2 linked regions of the Antarctobacter heliothermus genome follow. The protein of the gene in region 1 binds, or shares a complex with, the protein of each later gene. Links are inferred from orthologs where the notes say so. Each region holds a gene or a part of one and is shown in the gene's direction. Other genes may lie near its edges.

What was found. Proteins that work in one complex are often made in the same cells at the same time.
Region 2: the proteins of secA (region 1) and secY are in contact, whole or in part, in a crystal structure (PDB 3DIN), measured with the Thermotoga maritima proteins. The link is inferred for Antarctobacter heliothermus from one-to-one orthologs. Residues at the interface, in WP_004082002.1 of Thermotoga maritima: Glu261, Ala262, Arg263, Lys300, Ala301, Arg302, Thr303, Ile304, Ile305, Leu323, Tyr324, Asp325, Pro326, Val329, Ser330, Tyr333, Ile336, Lys340, Phe345, Val349, Glu363, Phe364, Tyr374, Ser375, Gly376, Gly377, Glu393, Ile395, Thr482, Ser483; in WP_004081795.1 of Thermotoga maritima: Glu108, Gly109, Glu110, Glu111, Ala236, Glu237, Arg238, Arg239, Ile240, Thr241, Ile242, Gln243, Tyr244, Ala245, Arg246, Arg247, Val248, Thr249, Gly250, Arg251, Arg252, Val253, Tyr254, Gly256, Ala257, Ser258, Thr259, Tyr260, Leu261, Pro262.

What each region holds. Positions count from the first base shown.
Region 1 is NZ_CP022540.1:798,764-802,102, forward strand. Bases 29-3,295 are described here. They hold secA (preprotein translocase subunit SecA), read left to right. Parts: upstream 29-380; coding sequence 381-3,095; downstream 3,096-3,295. Other genes in these bases: ANTHELSMS3_RS03880 (peptidylprolyl isomerase), read right to left, coding at 29-206. In the rest of the region: more of ANTHELSMS3_RS03880, read right to left, coding at 1-28. UniProt on the Escherichia coli protein: Required for protein export, interacts with the SecYEG preprotein conducting channel.
Region 2 is NZ_CP022540.1:653,026-656,059, reverse strand. What follows is about bases 73-3,034. They hold secY (preprotein translocase subunit SecY), read left to right. Parts: upstream 73-850; coding sequence 851-2,218; downstream 2,219-3,034. Other genes in these bases: ANTHELSMS3_RS03160 (adenylate kinase), read left to right, coding at 2,215-2,862; rplO (50S ribosomal protein L15), read left to right, coding at 244-714; ANTHELSMS3_RS03175 (hypothetical protein), read left to right, coding at 73-122. In the rest of the region: more of ANTHELSMS3_RS03175, read left to right, coding at 1-72. UniProt on the Escherichia coli protein: The central subunit of the protein translocation channel SecYEG. Consists of two halves formed by TMs 1-5 and 6-10.

The sequences.
Region 1 (3,339 bases):
CACAGTTCTGCAGACGGCGCGTCCTGAAACCTTTCCGGCAAGGAGGCGCGGGCCATCAGCATATGGCCAAAGGTGATGTCCGTACCGTTGACCGTGGCGACCACGGTGTCGACGGTAATTTCGGCGGGCGTATCCTGGGCCTGCACCGGAAATGCGACGCACAGCGCAAGCGCTGCGGCGGAGAGTTTCATGAGGGTTTTCGACATCGGTAGTTCCTCTTGATCGGTGCCGCGTCCCTGGGCGGCGTTGACACTGTTCGGCCGTCCCCTTACATGCCCGAAAGGCTCTGCGAGGCCGGTCTTTTCGTTCCGTCATATGGCTCATGTGCGAGGCGGGCAAGCAGATGCCGCACTTGACGCGGGAAACAGGTACATCAGACCATGCTCGGAAAAATAGCGCGTAAGGTATTCGGCTCTCCGAATGACCGGAAGATCAAAGCGGTCCGCCCGCTGGTGGAAAAGATCAACGCGCTGGAGCCGGAGTTCGCAGCCCTGGACGACGCCGGTCTGATCGCCAAAACCCAAGAGTTCCGCGAGCGGATCGAAAAGGGCGAAAGCCTGGACAACCTGTTGCCAGAGGCCTTTGCCAACTGCCGCGAGGGCGCCAGACGCGCCTTGGGCCTGCGCGCCTTTGATGTGCAGCTTATGGGCGGGATCTTTCTGCATCAGGGCAATATCGCCGAGATGAAGACGGGTGAGGGCAAGACCCTTGTCGCGACCTTTCCGGCCTATCTCAACGCGCTCACCGGCAAGGGCGTCCATATCGTCACCGTAAACGACTACCTTGCCAAACGGGACGCCGAATGGATGAGCAACGTCTACGGCGCGCTTGGCCTGACGACCGGCGTGATCTATCCCCGCCAGCCCGACGACGAAAAGCAGCAGGCCTATGCCTGCGACATCACCTATGCCACCAACAATGAGCTGGGTTTCGACTATCTGCGCGACAACATGAAATCCGAGCTGAACCAGATTTTTCAGCGCGACCATTTCTTTGCCGTCGTCGATGAGGTCGATTCGATCCTGATTGACGAAGCGCGGACGCCGCTGATCATCTCTGGCCCATCACAGGACCGGTCGGAACTGTATGTCGCCGTCGACAAGCTGATCCCGGACCTGACCGACGAGCATTACACCGTCGACGAAAAGACCCGGAACGTCACCTTCACCGATGAGGGCAACGAGTTTCTGGAAGAGCAACTTCAGGGCCGCGGTCTGCTGGAAGAGGGGCAAAGCCTCTACGATCCCGAAAGCACGACCATCGTCCACCACGTCAATCAGGCGATCCGGGCGCACAAGCTGTTCACGCGGGACAAGGATTATATCGTCCGCGACAGCGAGGTTGTGCTGATCGACGAATTTACCGGGCGAATGATGTCCGGCCGCCGCTTGTCAGACGGTCTGCATCAGGCGATCGAGGCCAAAGAAGGCTGCGACATCCAGCCCGAGAACGTGACGCTGGCCAGCGTGACGTTCCAGAACTATTTCCGCCTGTACGACCGCCTGTCGGGCATGACCGGCACAGCCGCCACCGAGGCCGAGGAATTTGGCCAGATCTACGGTCTGGGTGTCGTCGAAGTGCCGACAAACGTGCCGATTTCGCGGATTGACGACGACGACGCCGTCTACCGCACCGGCACCGAGAAATACGCCGCCATCGTGGCAGAGATCCACAAGTCACACGAAAAGGGCCAGCCGGTTCTCGTCGGCACCACCTCGATCGAAAAGTCCGAAATGCTGAGCGCGATGCTCACGCAGGCCAATCTGAAACACAACGTCCTGAACGCGCGCCAGCACGAACAAGAGGCGCAGATCATCGCCGACGCGGGCAAGCTCGGCGCTGTGACCATCGCAACCAACATGGCTGGACGCGGCACCGACATCAAACTGGGCGGCAACGTGGAATTCAAAGTGATGGAGGCCATCACCGCCAATCCCGACCGCAACCCCGATGAAATCCGGTCCGAGATCGAAGAACAGCACAAGAGCGACGAACAGGCGGTCAAAGACGCGGGTGGCCTGTTTGTTTTGGCCACAGAACGGCACGAAAGCCGCCGCATCGACAACCAGCTGCGCGGTCGGTCCGGCCGTCAGGGCGACCCGGGGCGGTCGTCCTTCTTCCTCTCGCTTGAGGATGACCTGATGCGCATCTTCGGATCCGAGCGACTGGAAAAGGTGCTGTCCAGCCTTGGCATGAAAGAGGGCGAGGCGATTGTGCACCCTTGGGTGAACAAGTCGCTGGAGCGTGCGCAGGCCAAGGTCGAAGGCCGCAACTTTGACATCCGCAAGCAGTTGCTGAAATTCGACGATGTGATGAACGACCAGCGCAAGGTGATCTTTAGCCAGCGCCGCGAGATCATGGAATCCGCCGACGTCAGCGAGATCACCACCGACATGCGCCACGAGGTGATCGACGATCTGGTCGACACCTACGCCCCGCCCAAGGCCTACGCCGACCAATGGGACATGCCGGGGCTGTATGCCGCTGTGATGGAACAGCTGGATCTTGACCTGCCGATCATCGGCTGGGCCGAAGAGGACGGCGTCGATCAGGACGTGCTGCGCGAACGCATTGCCGAAGCCAGCGACAAGGCGATGGACGAAAAGACAGAGGCGTTTGGCGCCAAGACCATGCGCCAAATCGAAAAGCAGGTGCTGTTGCAGGCCATCGACGCCAAATGGCGCGACCACTTGCTGACTCTAGAACACTTGCGATCGGTTGTGGGCTTTCGAGGTTATGCCCAGCGTGATCCGCTGAACGAATACAAGAACGAATCTTTCCAGTTGTTCGAGAACATGCTCGACAGCCTGCGCGAGACGGTGACCGTTCAGCTCAGCAGGGTGCGCCCGATGTCCGAGGAAGAACAACAGGCGATGGTCGAGGAAATGCGCCGTCAGCAGGAAGAGATGCAGCGCAGCCTCCAACAGGCCGCCGCCACCCCCGCACCGGCGGGTGAAACGGTTGCTCCAGAGGGTCAGGCCGCCGAAGGGTTCGACGAAAATGACCCCGAAACCTGGGGCACGCCTGGGCGCAATGACGCCTGTCCCTGCGGTTCGGGCAAGAAGTTCAAACACTGCCACGGTCGGTTGAGCTGACCTGAGCGCGCGGTGCATGGCACGCAGAGAAACGCGACGCAGGCCAACTGGACTGCGTCGCGTTTTGCACGCCATCGCCCTGGATTGGCCCAAATGACTCCCTTGATGCGCCCCACGCACGCCATGTTTCCCATGCAGTTTCCGGAACAAGGTTTACGCAACAGGAGTCCGTCATGGCCCGGTTAGGCAGCTATATACTAGGAGGCGCAACACTGGCCTGCGCGCTGGGGACCGGCTATGTGAT
Region 2 (3,034 bases), 150 kb from region 1 along the record:
TGTCGGTGCACCGCACCGAAGCAGGTGCGCTGTCCGAACTGGGGCTGTCGTTTCCCAGTGTCCGCACCATGCTGGCCGAGGGCGGATACAATGCCTTTCGGCACGGGCGTATCGACACTTGAAACGGTTGCGTGCTGGCGCTATACGCCCCCGGTGGTCCTATGGACCCGATTCACAGTATCAAGATAAGCCGTGGTTGACCCATTCCGCTTCGAGGGTCACATCCGGCAATGGAGAAGCGACATGAAATTGAATGAACTCCGGGACAATCCCGGCGCAACCAAGACCAAGAAACGCATCGGCCGTGGTGCCGGTTCGGGCAAGGGTAAAACCGGTGGTCGTGGTATCAAGGGTCAGAAATCGCGTTCGGGTGTGGCCATCAATGGCTACGAGGGCGGCCAGATGCCGCTGTACCAACGTCTGCCCAAGCGTGGCTTTAACAAGCCGAACCGCAAGGCATATGCTGTCGTCAACCTGGGCCTGATCCAGAAGTTTGTCGACGCAGGCAAGCTGGACGCCGCAACCATCACCGAAGACACGCTGGTCGAGTCCGGTCTGGTGCGCCGCAAGCTGGACGGGATTCGCGTTCTGGCCAAAGGCGACATCACCGGAGCCCTGACCATCGCAGTCACCGGCGCGTCCAAATCGGCGATTGAAGCAGTTGCAGGCAAGGGCGGTTCGCTGACCGTCGCCGCAGCGGCAGCCACGGAATAACGCATAGCGCCGCACCTGCGGCGCAATCGTGACTTGTGAGTGACGGCTCAGCCCCTTACATGTCGCTCAGTTTTCCAACGCACGCCGCCCGACGGAAGACCGTCCGGGCGGCGTTTTAGCGAAAAGAGAGATCCGCATGGTATCCGCAGCAGAGCAAATGGCCGCCAACACAAGCTGGGCGGCGCTTGGCAAAGCAACCGACCTGCGCAATCGCATCTTCTTCACCCTCGCTCTTTTGATCGTCTATCGCCTTGGCACCTATATTCCGGTGCCGGGGATCGATGGTGCGGCGCTGCGCGAGTTTGTGGATCAGGCGGGGCAGGGCGTGGCCGGCATGGTGTCAATGTTCACCGGCGGCGCGCTGGGACGCATGGGGATCTTTGCCTTGGGCATTATGCCCTACATTTCGGCCTCGATCATGGTGCAGCTTCTGACGGCCATGGTGCCGGCGCTGGAGCAGCTCAAGAAAGAGGGCGAACAGGGCCGCAAAAAGATCAACCAGTACACCCGGTTCGGCACAGTGGCGCTGGCGGTGATTCAGTCCTACGGTCTGGCCGTCAGCCTAGAGGCGGGCGACCTTGTGACCGATCCGGGCTGGTACTTCCGTGCATCCTGCATGATCACGCTGGTCGGCGGCACGATGTTCCTGATGTGGCTGGGTGAACAGATCACCGCGCGCGGCATCGGCAACGGTATCTCTTTGATCATCTTCGTCGGCATCATCGCCGAGGTTCCTGCAGCACTGGCGCAGTTCTTCTCGTCTGGTGTGTCCGGCGCGATCAGCCCGGCGCTGATCATCGGCGTCATGCTGATGGTGGTGGGGGTGATCACCTTTGTGGTCTTCATGGAAAGGGCCTTGCGAAAGGTAACCATCCAGTATCCGCGCCGTCAGGTCGGCATGAAGATGACAGAGGCACAGTCCAGCCACCTGCCGATCAAGGTCAACCCGGCGGGCGTGATCCCTGCGATCTTTGCCTCATCTCTGCTGCTGCTGCCGGTCACGATCTCGACCTTTTCGGGCGGGTCCGACACCAGCCCGATCATGTCGACGATCCTTGCCTACTTTGGCCCCGGACAGCCGCTATACCTGCTGTTCTTCGGCGCCATGATCGTCTTTTTCGCCTATTTCTACACGTTCAACGTGTCGTTTAAGCCCGATGATGTTGCAGACAACCTGAAGAACCAGAACGGCTTTGTTCCCGGTATCCGTCCGGGCAAGAAGACCGCGGAATACATGGAATATGTGGTAAACCGCGTTCTTGTTCTGGGTTCGGCTTATTTGACGGCGGTGTGTTTGCTGCCGGAAATCCTGCGCACTCAATACGCGATCCCGTTCTACTTTGGCGGAACCTCGGTTCTGATCGTGGTGAGCGTGACCATGGACACCATCCAGCAAGTCCAGAGCCACCTCTTGGCACATCAGTACGAAGGTCTTATTCAGAAATCGCAATTGCGCGGTAAGGGTAAGAGCCGCAAGAAACGGGGAGCGCCAGCGCGTCGATGAACATCATTCTATTGGGACCGCCGGGAGCGGGGAAGGGCACGCAAGCGCGTATTCTTGAGGAGACTCGCGGCTTGGTGCAATTGTCCACCGGGGACATGCTGCGCGAAGCCAAAGACAGCGGCACCGAAATGGGAAAGATCGTCGCCGACGTGATGGCCCGCGGTGAGTTGGTGACCGATGAGATCGTGATCGGTCTGATCCGTGAAAAGCTGCAAACGGTAAAGGCGCCCGGTTTTATCTTTGACGGCTTCCCGCGCACGTTGGCCCAGGCGGATGCCTTGGGTGAATTGTTGGCCGAAATGGGCCAGACGCTGGACAAGGTAATCGAACTGCGCGTCGACGATGAGGCGCTGGTGGCGCGGATCACGGCGCGTTCAACCTGCGCCAATTGTGGTGAGGTCTACAACGACAACACCAAACCGATCCCGGCGGATGGTGTTTGCACCTCTTGCGGTGAAAAGGCCGAGTTCAAGCGCCGCGCCGACGACAACGAAGACAGCCTGCGCACCCGTCTGATGGCCTATTACAAGCAGACGTCTCCGCTGGTTGGCTACTACTATGCCAAGGGCATGCACACCGAAACCGACGGTATGGGCGAGATTGCGGAAATCCAGTCCGCCATCGCCGCACAGCTGGACGGCTGAACGGATCTGACCTCGCCTGCGCTTGTCGTCTGGCGAGGTTCGGAACGCTGTTCGCAAAATGTGCTTGACAGGGGGTTGACCTTCTGCGCTCCGGCCAATAGTTAGCCCCATCCCGCAAGGGAGACCATGCCCGAATCGAACTATTATGGTTCGGGTCAATCACCTGAGTAAT